Regions from separate parts of the Gordonia sp. SMJS1 genome, predicted to be linked through region 2. Evidence: predicted binding sites of a transcription regulator. Region 2 holds the regulator's gene; the other holds the start of a gene.
What was found. The regulator LexA, encoded in region 2, represses DNA repair genes until DNA is damaged. The targets are predictions, from matches to a motif close to CGAACANNTGTTCG.

Region 1 (4,019 bases), 410 kb from region 2:
CCGTCACCCAGGGCACGGTGCTGCTCGAGCTGAAGTAAGACACACCGCTCCCTCGCTGCCTGAGGTGCGAGCGCCCCTGCTCCCTGAGGTGCGAGGAGCGCAAGCGACGAGCCTCGAAGGGCGGGCGTACAACAAGGCAATGCAACCAGTCGAGATCAACGCCGGGACGTGGTATCTGCGTGCGCTTCGTGCGGACGAGCGGATCACCGACGTCCCGGCGTTGTCTCATCTCGAGGTCGACGACCCCGCCGCGTACGTCGCTGCGGCGCAGCGTGACTGGGAGTCGGAGACACGATTCGTCTGGGCGATCTGCATCCCCACCACCGGTGAGCTCATCGCCCTGATCGGGGTCACGCCGAACGGCTCGTCGGGCCGCCTGTGGGGCGAGGCACGCGACGGCTACGACGAGGCGCTGGACACCGCCGTCGGGCCGGTCTCGAGGTTTGCCGAGGGTGCACTCGGTCTGGTTGTCGGGCAAATGCTGTCGCGCGGGATCGGCTGAGACGCGGAGTCAGCACACGACCATTCGTCGTACCCGGGGCGATCTTCGTCCATTCGGCGATCTGCGCGCCGCTTCAGATGACCCAGGTCTTGCTCACCGCCGAACGTTACGGTCAGCAATCTCCGCAGGTCGTCTTGATCCAGGAAAGGTCGTACCGGGTTTCTCCTCGGTCGCCGCAGAATTCGCATACGGTGCTCGACTCGTCGGTTGTCGCGTCGACCAGGAGCTCGCAAAGGCTCCACGTGAAATCGTCGACCGAGTTTCCGTAATTGAGGTAGCAGCGCAAAACCCCGAACTTCTCTTTGATCTGCGCGTAGGTGAAGTCGTCGGTGACGGCTGAGAGCCGGCGATGGAGGCGAACCAAGAGCGGATACCAGCCGGCGTTCACAGTGCAGCCGACTGCCGGGGACGCCATCGCGGCGGGGAGTCGGACGGGTTCGGGCGCCATCAGGCGACGCCTCGCTCGGCCTCCGCGGGCCCCTCGAAATCCACGCCCGTCAGTGGGCTCATCGAGTCGATCGCAGACGATGAATGGCGGTGTCGATGGGAACGGCACATCTCTCCGGTCTCGCGCACGATGCCCGCGCGAGCGCCGGCCTCGGCCGAATCAATGAATTCTGCGAGGGCTTTCGAGTTCACCATGTCGCCTCCTCTCGGTTCGGCCGAGTTGACCTGTCGGCTTCCGTCACCAGAATGCGACGCGGCACCGACATCCACCACAACGATCGCCGTCCGATTGCGACGAGTCACCCCACGATTGATGTCACTGGCCCCGAGTAGGTTCTCGGCGTAGGAATGGACGACCGAGACAGAACGTCAGGGAGGAGGTGCCGCGTTGGGCACGTTCACGAACGATCACTGGATCGACTCGTCCGGCGAAGGCTCCGATCGGTTCACTCGGATCATCGCCGAGTTGCAGGAGCAGTCGCTGATCCCACACTCGACATCCGGCGAATCAGCCAGAGCTCTCGCGTGGGAGTTGGTCGACCGGCGCGATCGGATCGCCGCCGAGTTGTGGGACTGCCGGACATCGGGAATCTCTGTGCCGGTTGGGAAGACGGCACTCCGCTTGGCATCCGGAGCGCTCTACGACGCCGAGCAAGCGGTGGTCGACGAACTCGTCTCGCGGATCCCGGCGAGAGCGGTTCATGAGCGGATGAACTCCGCCGCCTACCTGGCAGCGGATATCGACGCTGCGACAGCCGAGGCCGCAGTGCTCGACACACATGAATCCGTCGGTCGGGCAACGCAGCACGAGGCCACCGATACCGAACTGCTCGGCGATCCCGCCGACTACGCCGGAATCGACCCCATCGAGGACGTGGCGATTCCACCCCGGATCGAATGGACCGAAGCCGACCGCAAGGCCGTGCTCGACGAGGCCATCGGAACGTACGGAATCGCTGCCGGCGAGTGGTACTCGGTGGAATGGCCGCCGACGGAGGGCTCCCTGTGGGACCCCGGATACCTCGTCACCTCGGACTGGGAGCCATGCGACGAACACGCCGACGATCCGGACAGTGACGCAGCACTCGACTGTGTCCGATGCGAAGACTCGGTCACCACTGAGGTCGAAGCGATGGCCGTCTGGAAGTTCACGACCAGGTTGACTCACCACCGAATCGGGTTCGACAGCAACGGTTCTCTGATCGTCGATCGGGTGGCGGAGGAGATCGACCCGACATTCGAGGTACGCGAGATCACGCAGGACCCACGCCTGATCCGCATCGGCCTGCCACGCGGACATCGCTGACCTCGATCTGAGGATGACCTGTCGGTGCGTCGTGGTTGCATCATCGGATATTCGAAGGAGAAACAAATACACCCTTGACTCGAACATATATTCGAGTATCGTGGAGGTATGTCATCGGGGGCGGGGGCCGGGTCCACTACATCTGTGGACCCATCACAGGAGTCGGTCGAGCCGCGCTTTCGTCCCGACCATGAACTCTCCGCTGCCGAACTCGTCGAGGTCCTCAACCACTGCGCGGGTTTGGCGGCAGCGTCGGCGCATCGAATGATGGTCGTTGCCAGCCTCATTCACGACGAACGCGAGATGGACTACGCGCAGCGGCGCGCCGAGACGCACAGCGGCGAACTCGACTCCATCGAAGCCTTCGAGCACCTGTCCGCGCGGGTGGCCGCTGGTGAGAATCCCTACGAGCAGTTCGGGCCCAACGGTCTCGAACAGGCCATCGCCGAAGTCGGTGCCACCCTCACCGTGACGCCGGCCGAGGCGAAAGATCTCATCGAAGCCGGCGACGCACTGCGCTACCGACTCTCCTTCACCGGACACGCACTCGCGTGCGGTCGAATCGACAAGCGCCGCTTCCTCATCGCCCTCAAACGCACCGACCTCATCACCGACGACGAAGAGATGCAGACCGTCGACGCCCATCTCGCCGAGGCGATCTTCGCCCGCGCACCGATGTCCACGGCCCGGTTCACCGCCATGGTCGATTCCATCGTCGCCAAGTGGGCACCCGACGCGATCCGCCGACGCAAGGAGCGAGTGAAATCCGACCGCAAGGTGACCGTCACCCCCGACCGGTTCACACCCGGGCAGTCCCGGATCTCCGGCACGCTGCCCACTGCTGATTCCGCCGAGTTCGACGCCCGCCTGACGGCGATGGCCACCGCGGTCCACGCCGGTGACCCTCGAAAGTTGGCCAACCGCCGAGTCGATGCTCTGAAAGCGCTCGCGCGGGGCGAAGCTTCTATCGCGTGCGAATGCGACGACTGCCGACCTGCCGCAATGGACATTGAAGCCAACACCACCGGCGACGTCGACGCAGCGACAGTGGACACCGCCGACCACACGACTGAGGCACCCGCGCGCCACTCCGGGAACGATGACACCGACACCCCGGACAGCGACACGGTTGTCGCCGACCCTCCGGGTCCGGACGCGTCGCCGTCGTCATCGCCGGCGCCGCGCGCGACCTTTCACATCGTGGTCAACCTGTCGACCCTGATCGGTCTAGACAACGACCCCGCATTCCTCGACCGCCACGGCATCCTCGACGCCGACACCGCCCGGCAGCTGCTCGCCGAAGCCCGACGCACCTACATCCATCCCGCACCGAACCCCGCCGCGCCCGACGCGCCACCGGTATCGCCTCCCGAGGCGGACAGTTCGACAACGCGGTACACCCCGTCGAAGAAGCTCCAGGCCCTGGTGCGTGCCGGCGAACTGTGCTGCACCTTCCCCGGCTGCAACGCCCCGGTCTGGCAGATCGACCTCGACCACACCGAACCGTTCGACCACACCGACCCGCGGCGCGGCGGCCCGACCGATGCACGCAACCTCGCTAGTCGCTAACAACACCCCTTCCGGTGGCCGGATCAGGCTGCTTCGTGCCTCTGCTCGCAGTGTCTTCGTCGTCATCGACGGGCTTCACTGGAACTGCGCCGGAGAAACGGCCACCGGCCATGGGCGTATCGAAACGGGTCTGTCTCCGCCGTGAATGACGGATCGTTTGGTCAGGGCAGGGCAACCTATTTCGACGCCGATGGT
Region 2 (4,019 bases):
GCGCGAGCGCGTCCTCGGCGACGTGGCGGCCCTGACAGGCTCGCCGCACGCCACGCATGACCTTCTCCCGGCTGAACGGCTCGGTCACGCCGTTGCGTTTGACCACCGCGAGCACGGCGCTCTCCACGGTCGAGAACCGGCGACCGCACTCAACACAGGAGCGACGGCGGCGGATGGCCTGCCCTTCATCTGCGACACGCGAGTCGATGACCTTGGTGTCGTCGTTCTTGCAGAAGGGGCAGCGCATCGTGTCCTCACGCAGGTCGCGGGACGCTGGAACGCACCCGAAGCGTGCGCCCCGCCGCTTGTCGGCCGGCCCCTGTGACATCGAGGATACCGCCCGGCCTCAGCGGTACCGGGGGGTGAGCAGGGGCTGGCCCACCTGCAGCGCGCTCGACCCCAGATCGTTCATCGCGACGATCTCGTCGATCACGACCTCGCGCGGCATCTCGGGTGCCACCCGGCCGGCGATCGAGCTGAGCGAGTCCCCCGAGCGCACATGGACGACCTCGGAACTCACGGCGGACGGTGTCAGCGAGTCCGAGTAATTCTGGCCGACGACACCGAACACCCACACGACGAACGCCAGCCCGACACCGGCGAGGAGCGCGACCGCGGTGCGGCGGCGGCGACGGAACACCGCCGCGTCGGGCCCGACCGGGCCACGTCCCCGGACCCCGACCGGAGAGCCACAGTGGGTACCGCCCACCCGCGGGGTCACCGGCGATGCCCCCCGCGGCCGGGTGCCGGCCGGCCGGTTGTCGACCGGTCGGCCGCCGTCGGACAGCGGGGCGCGGGTCCGGACGCGATCGGCGCGGTCGGTGCGCGGCCGGACGGCGTCGGGACGGTCGGTGCGGACGGGAGCGACGAGAGTGGCGGTGCGCATGGTGCCCTCCGGTGTTCGGGTGTCTGGGATCGTGCGGGTGTGGTGGTCGGTGTTCGAACATCGATCAGATGTTCGATGCACTGATGTTCGAATTTGTAGCACGACGTCCCGACAAAGTCTCGCGACACATCGAACAAATGTTTGAGGTGCCGGTCGCACTCCGCTAGGCTCGGACCCGGCGCAAGCCATCTACCAGCACGTTCCGAAGACGAGAGGAACCGAACATGAGTGACACCGGCGATAGGCGCGGCCGAGCGCGGGGCGCCGACGACGAGGCCCCGTTCGACGCCGCCGCCGCCGAGGCCTCACTCACCCCGCGACAGGCCGGGGTCCTGGAGGTGATCCGCCGCTCGGTGCGCGAGCGCGGTTATCCGCCGAGCATCCGGGAGATCGGCGACGAGGTCGGCCTGGCCTCGACGTCATCGGTGGCCCATCAGTTGCGGACGCTGGAACGCAAGGGGCTGCTCAAGCGCGACGCGAACCGTCCCCGTGCGGTCAACATCGCCCCGAGTGACACCCCGTCGCCGGACACCCCGACGGCCGGCCAGCTTCCCGAGCCGACCTTCGTGCCGGTTCTCGGCCGTATCGCGGCCGGCGGTCCGATCCTGGCCGAGGAGGCCGTCGAGGACGTCTTCCCACTGCCCCGTGAGCTCGTCGGCGAGGGATCGCTCTTCCTGTTGCGCGTCGTCGGCGAGTCGATGATCGACGCCGCGATCTGCGACGGCGACTGGGTCGTGGTCCGGCAGCAGAACGTCGCCGACAACGGCGACATCGTCGCGGCCATGATCGACGGCGAGGCCACCGTGAAGACCTTCAAGCGTCAGGGCCCGAACGTCTGGCTCATGCCGCACAACGAACTGTTCGATCCGATCCCGGGCAACGATGCCGTCATCCTCGGCAAGGTCGTCACCGTGATGCGGCGAGTCTGACCTCTCCACCGACCGAACCGTCGAGCACCGCCGCGGCCGCCTCGCGCGCCGCGGCGGGATCCGAGGTGGACAGGGCAGCCTCGGCGGCGGCCCGGCAGTCCGGTGCGGACACCTCGCCGAGCCGGGCCCCCACGGCCGCCGCAGCAGCCGGCGCGCTGGACAGCGAGGTGACCCCGAGACCGACGAGCACGCAGGCGAGGTTCGGATCGGCGGCGGCCTCGCCGCACACCCCGACCGGCTTTCCCTGACGTGCACCCGCTGCCGCGACACCCGCGATGAGGCTCAACACGGCCGGTTGCCACGGGTCGGTCAGTCCGGCGAGATCGGCCGACATCCGGTCGGCCGCCATCGTGTACTGGGTCAGATCGTTGGTGCCGATGGACACGAAGTCCACCTCGGCGAGGACGGCTTCGGCCAGGATCGCCGCCGCGGGCACCTCGATCATCACCCCGGCGACCAGACCACGGCCGCGGACCTCGGCGGCGAAGGTGCGCGCCTCCGCCGGCGAGGCGATCATCGGCGCCATGACCCACGGCGCGACGGCCGACCCCGACGCGGCCTGCGCGATCGCGTCGAGCTGATGCGCGCGGATCTCGGGGTGCGCCAGCGCGATCCGATCGCCCCGCACGCCGAGCGCTGGGTTCGATTCGTCGGGATGGGTCACGAACCGGAGCGGTTTGTCGGACCCGGCGTCGAGGGTGCGGATGACCACCTTCTGCCCGTCGAACGCATCGAGCACCTCCCGGTAGATCGCGGCCTGCTCGTCCACCGACGGTTCGTCGGCACGCTCGAGGAACGCGAGTTCGGTGCGGAAGAGCCCGACGCCCTCGACGGGGTACCCGGCCGCGGCGCGTGCCGACGATCCGTCGGCGACGTTGGCGAGCACCGCCACGGCCACCCCGTCGGCGGTCTGCCCCGGACCGGTCCAGCCGGCGACGAGTGCGGCATGCCGCCGATCCTCGTCGACGCGAGCCCGGGCCGCCTCCGCATCGGGCTCCACCTCGATCCGCCCGGTGCTGCCGTCGACGAGAACGGTTGTGCCGGGCTCGATCTCGTCCAGGTCGGCCACCGCCACCACGCACGGGATCCCCAGCTGGCGCGCGATGATCGCGGTGTGGCTGGTCGGTCCGCCGAGGCGGGTGACGAGGGCGATGGTGCTCGTGGGGTCGAGGCCCGCGGTGTCGGCGGGCGCGAGGTCGTCGGCGAGCAGGACCGACGGCACCTCCGGAGTGGGCACACCAGGTTCGGGTAGGCCGAGCAGTTCGGCGAGGACCCGGTCGCGCACGTCGTTGAGATCGGTGACCCGCTCGGCCATCAGTCCGCCGAGCTTGGTGAACACCGCCGCGAACTGTTCGGTGGCCGCGACGGCAGCGGCCTCGGCGGGGGCGCCCTTGCCGATGAGCGCGGTCGCGGCACCGATCCAGCCGCGGTCCTCGGCCAGGCCCGCCGTCGCGGCGAGCACCTCGGCCGTCACCCCGGTGTTCTGCGACGCGCGCGTGCGCAGCCGCGCGGCGACGGCGCCGGCCGCGGTGGCGAAGCGCGTGACCTCGTCGGCGCGCCGTTCCTCGGCGATCTCCACACCGACGCCGAGCTTCTCCGGCGAGTGGTCGGGTCGCTCGCCCGGCCACAGCGCGGGACCGTGGGCCAACCCGCCGACCACCGGGGTTCCCGTCAGGATCTGCGCCATCGTCTTGCCTCTCACTCGACTACCGATGTGACCACCGTTACAAAAAGTGCTTGACTTGTCAACACAAACAGGCGTAAACACAATTACTACAACATCCAATCCCACACGCCTCAACAAGCGGGTTGGTCGAAACCGGAGATCGGAGCGGTGTGTACGCCGAGGAGAGACAACAGGCGATCGTCGACGAGGTGCGACTCGCGGGGCGGGCATCCGTGGCCGCGCTCGCCGAGAAATTCGACGTCACCAGCGAGACCGTCCGACGCGATCTCGCGGTACTGGAACGCGCCGGACATCTCCAGCGGGTCCACGGCGGCGCCGTGCGCGCCGAGATCATGCGCACCCTCGGCGAGCTCGGGATCGACGAACGGGAGTCGAGCCAGATCGAGCAGAAGACCGCGATCGGCCGGGCGGCCATCCGGTTCCTGCCGCCCGACGGCGGCTCGGTGCTCTTCGACGCCGGCACCACCACCTACCGCGCGGCCGAGGCGACCGCTCCCGATCGGAGGCTCACCCTGTT

Region 1: QAD21_RS08770 (DUF222 domain-containing protein) is a predicted target of LexA. The motif match lies at 2,336-2,349, and genes of this name have one in related genera.

What each region holds. Positions count from the first base shown of each region.
Region 1 covers NZ_CP123381.1:1,916,882-1,920,900, reverse strand. Annotated here, with positions in the region: gene QAD21_RS08795 (acetyl/propionyl/methylcrotonyl-CoA carboxylase subunit alpha) at 1-38, shown strand, start outside; gene QAD21_RS08790 (hypothetical protein) at 140-502, shown strand; gene QAD21_RS08785 (hypothetical protein) at 615-950, opposite strand; gene QAD21_RS08780 (hypothetical protein) at 950-1,144, opposite strand; gene QAD21_RS08775 (hypothetical protein) at 1,338-2,255, shown strand; gene QAD21_RS08770 (DUF222 domain-containing protein) at 2,400-3,824, shown strand; gene QAD21_RS08765 (hypothetical protein) at 3,900-4,019, opposite strand, start outside.
Region 2 covers NZ_CP123381.1:2,329,696-2,333,714, reverse strand. Annotated here, with positions in the region: gene nrdR (transcriptional regulator NrdR) at 1-247, opposite strand, end outside; gene QAD21_RS10670 (LysM peptidoglycan-binding domain-containing protein) at 347-886, opposite strand; gene lexA (transcriptional repressor LexA) at 1,111-1,815, shown strand; gene QAD21_RS10660 (putative PEP-binding protein) at 1,793-3,502, opposite strand; gene QAD21_RS10655 (DeoR/GlpR family DNA-binding transcription regulator) at 3,652-4,019, shown strand, end outside.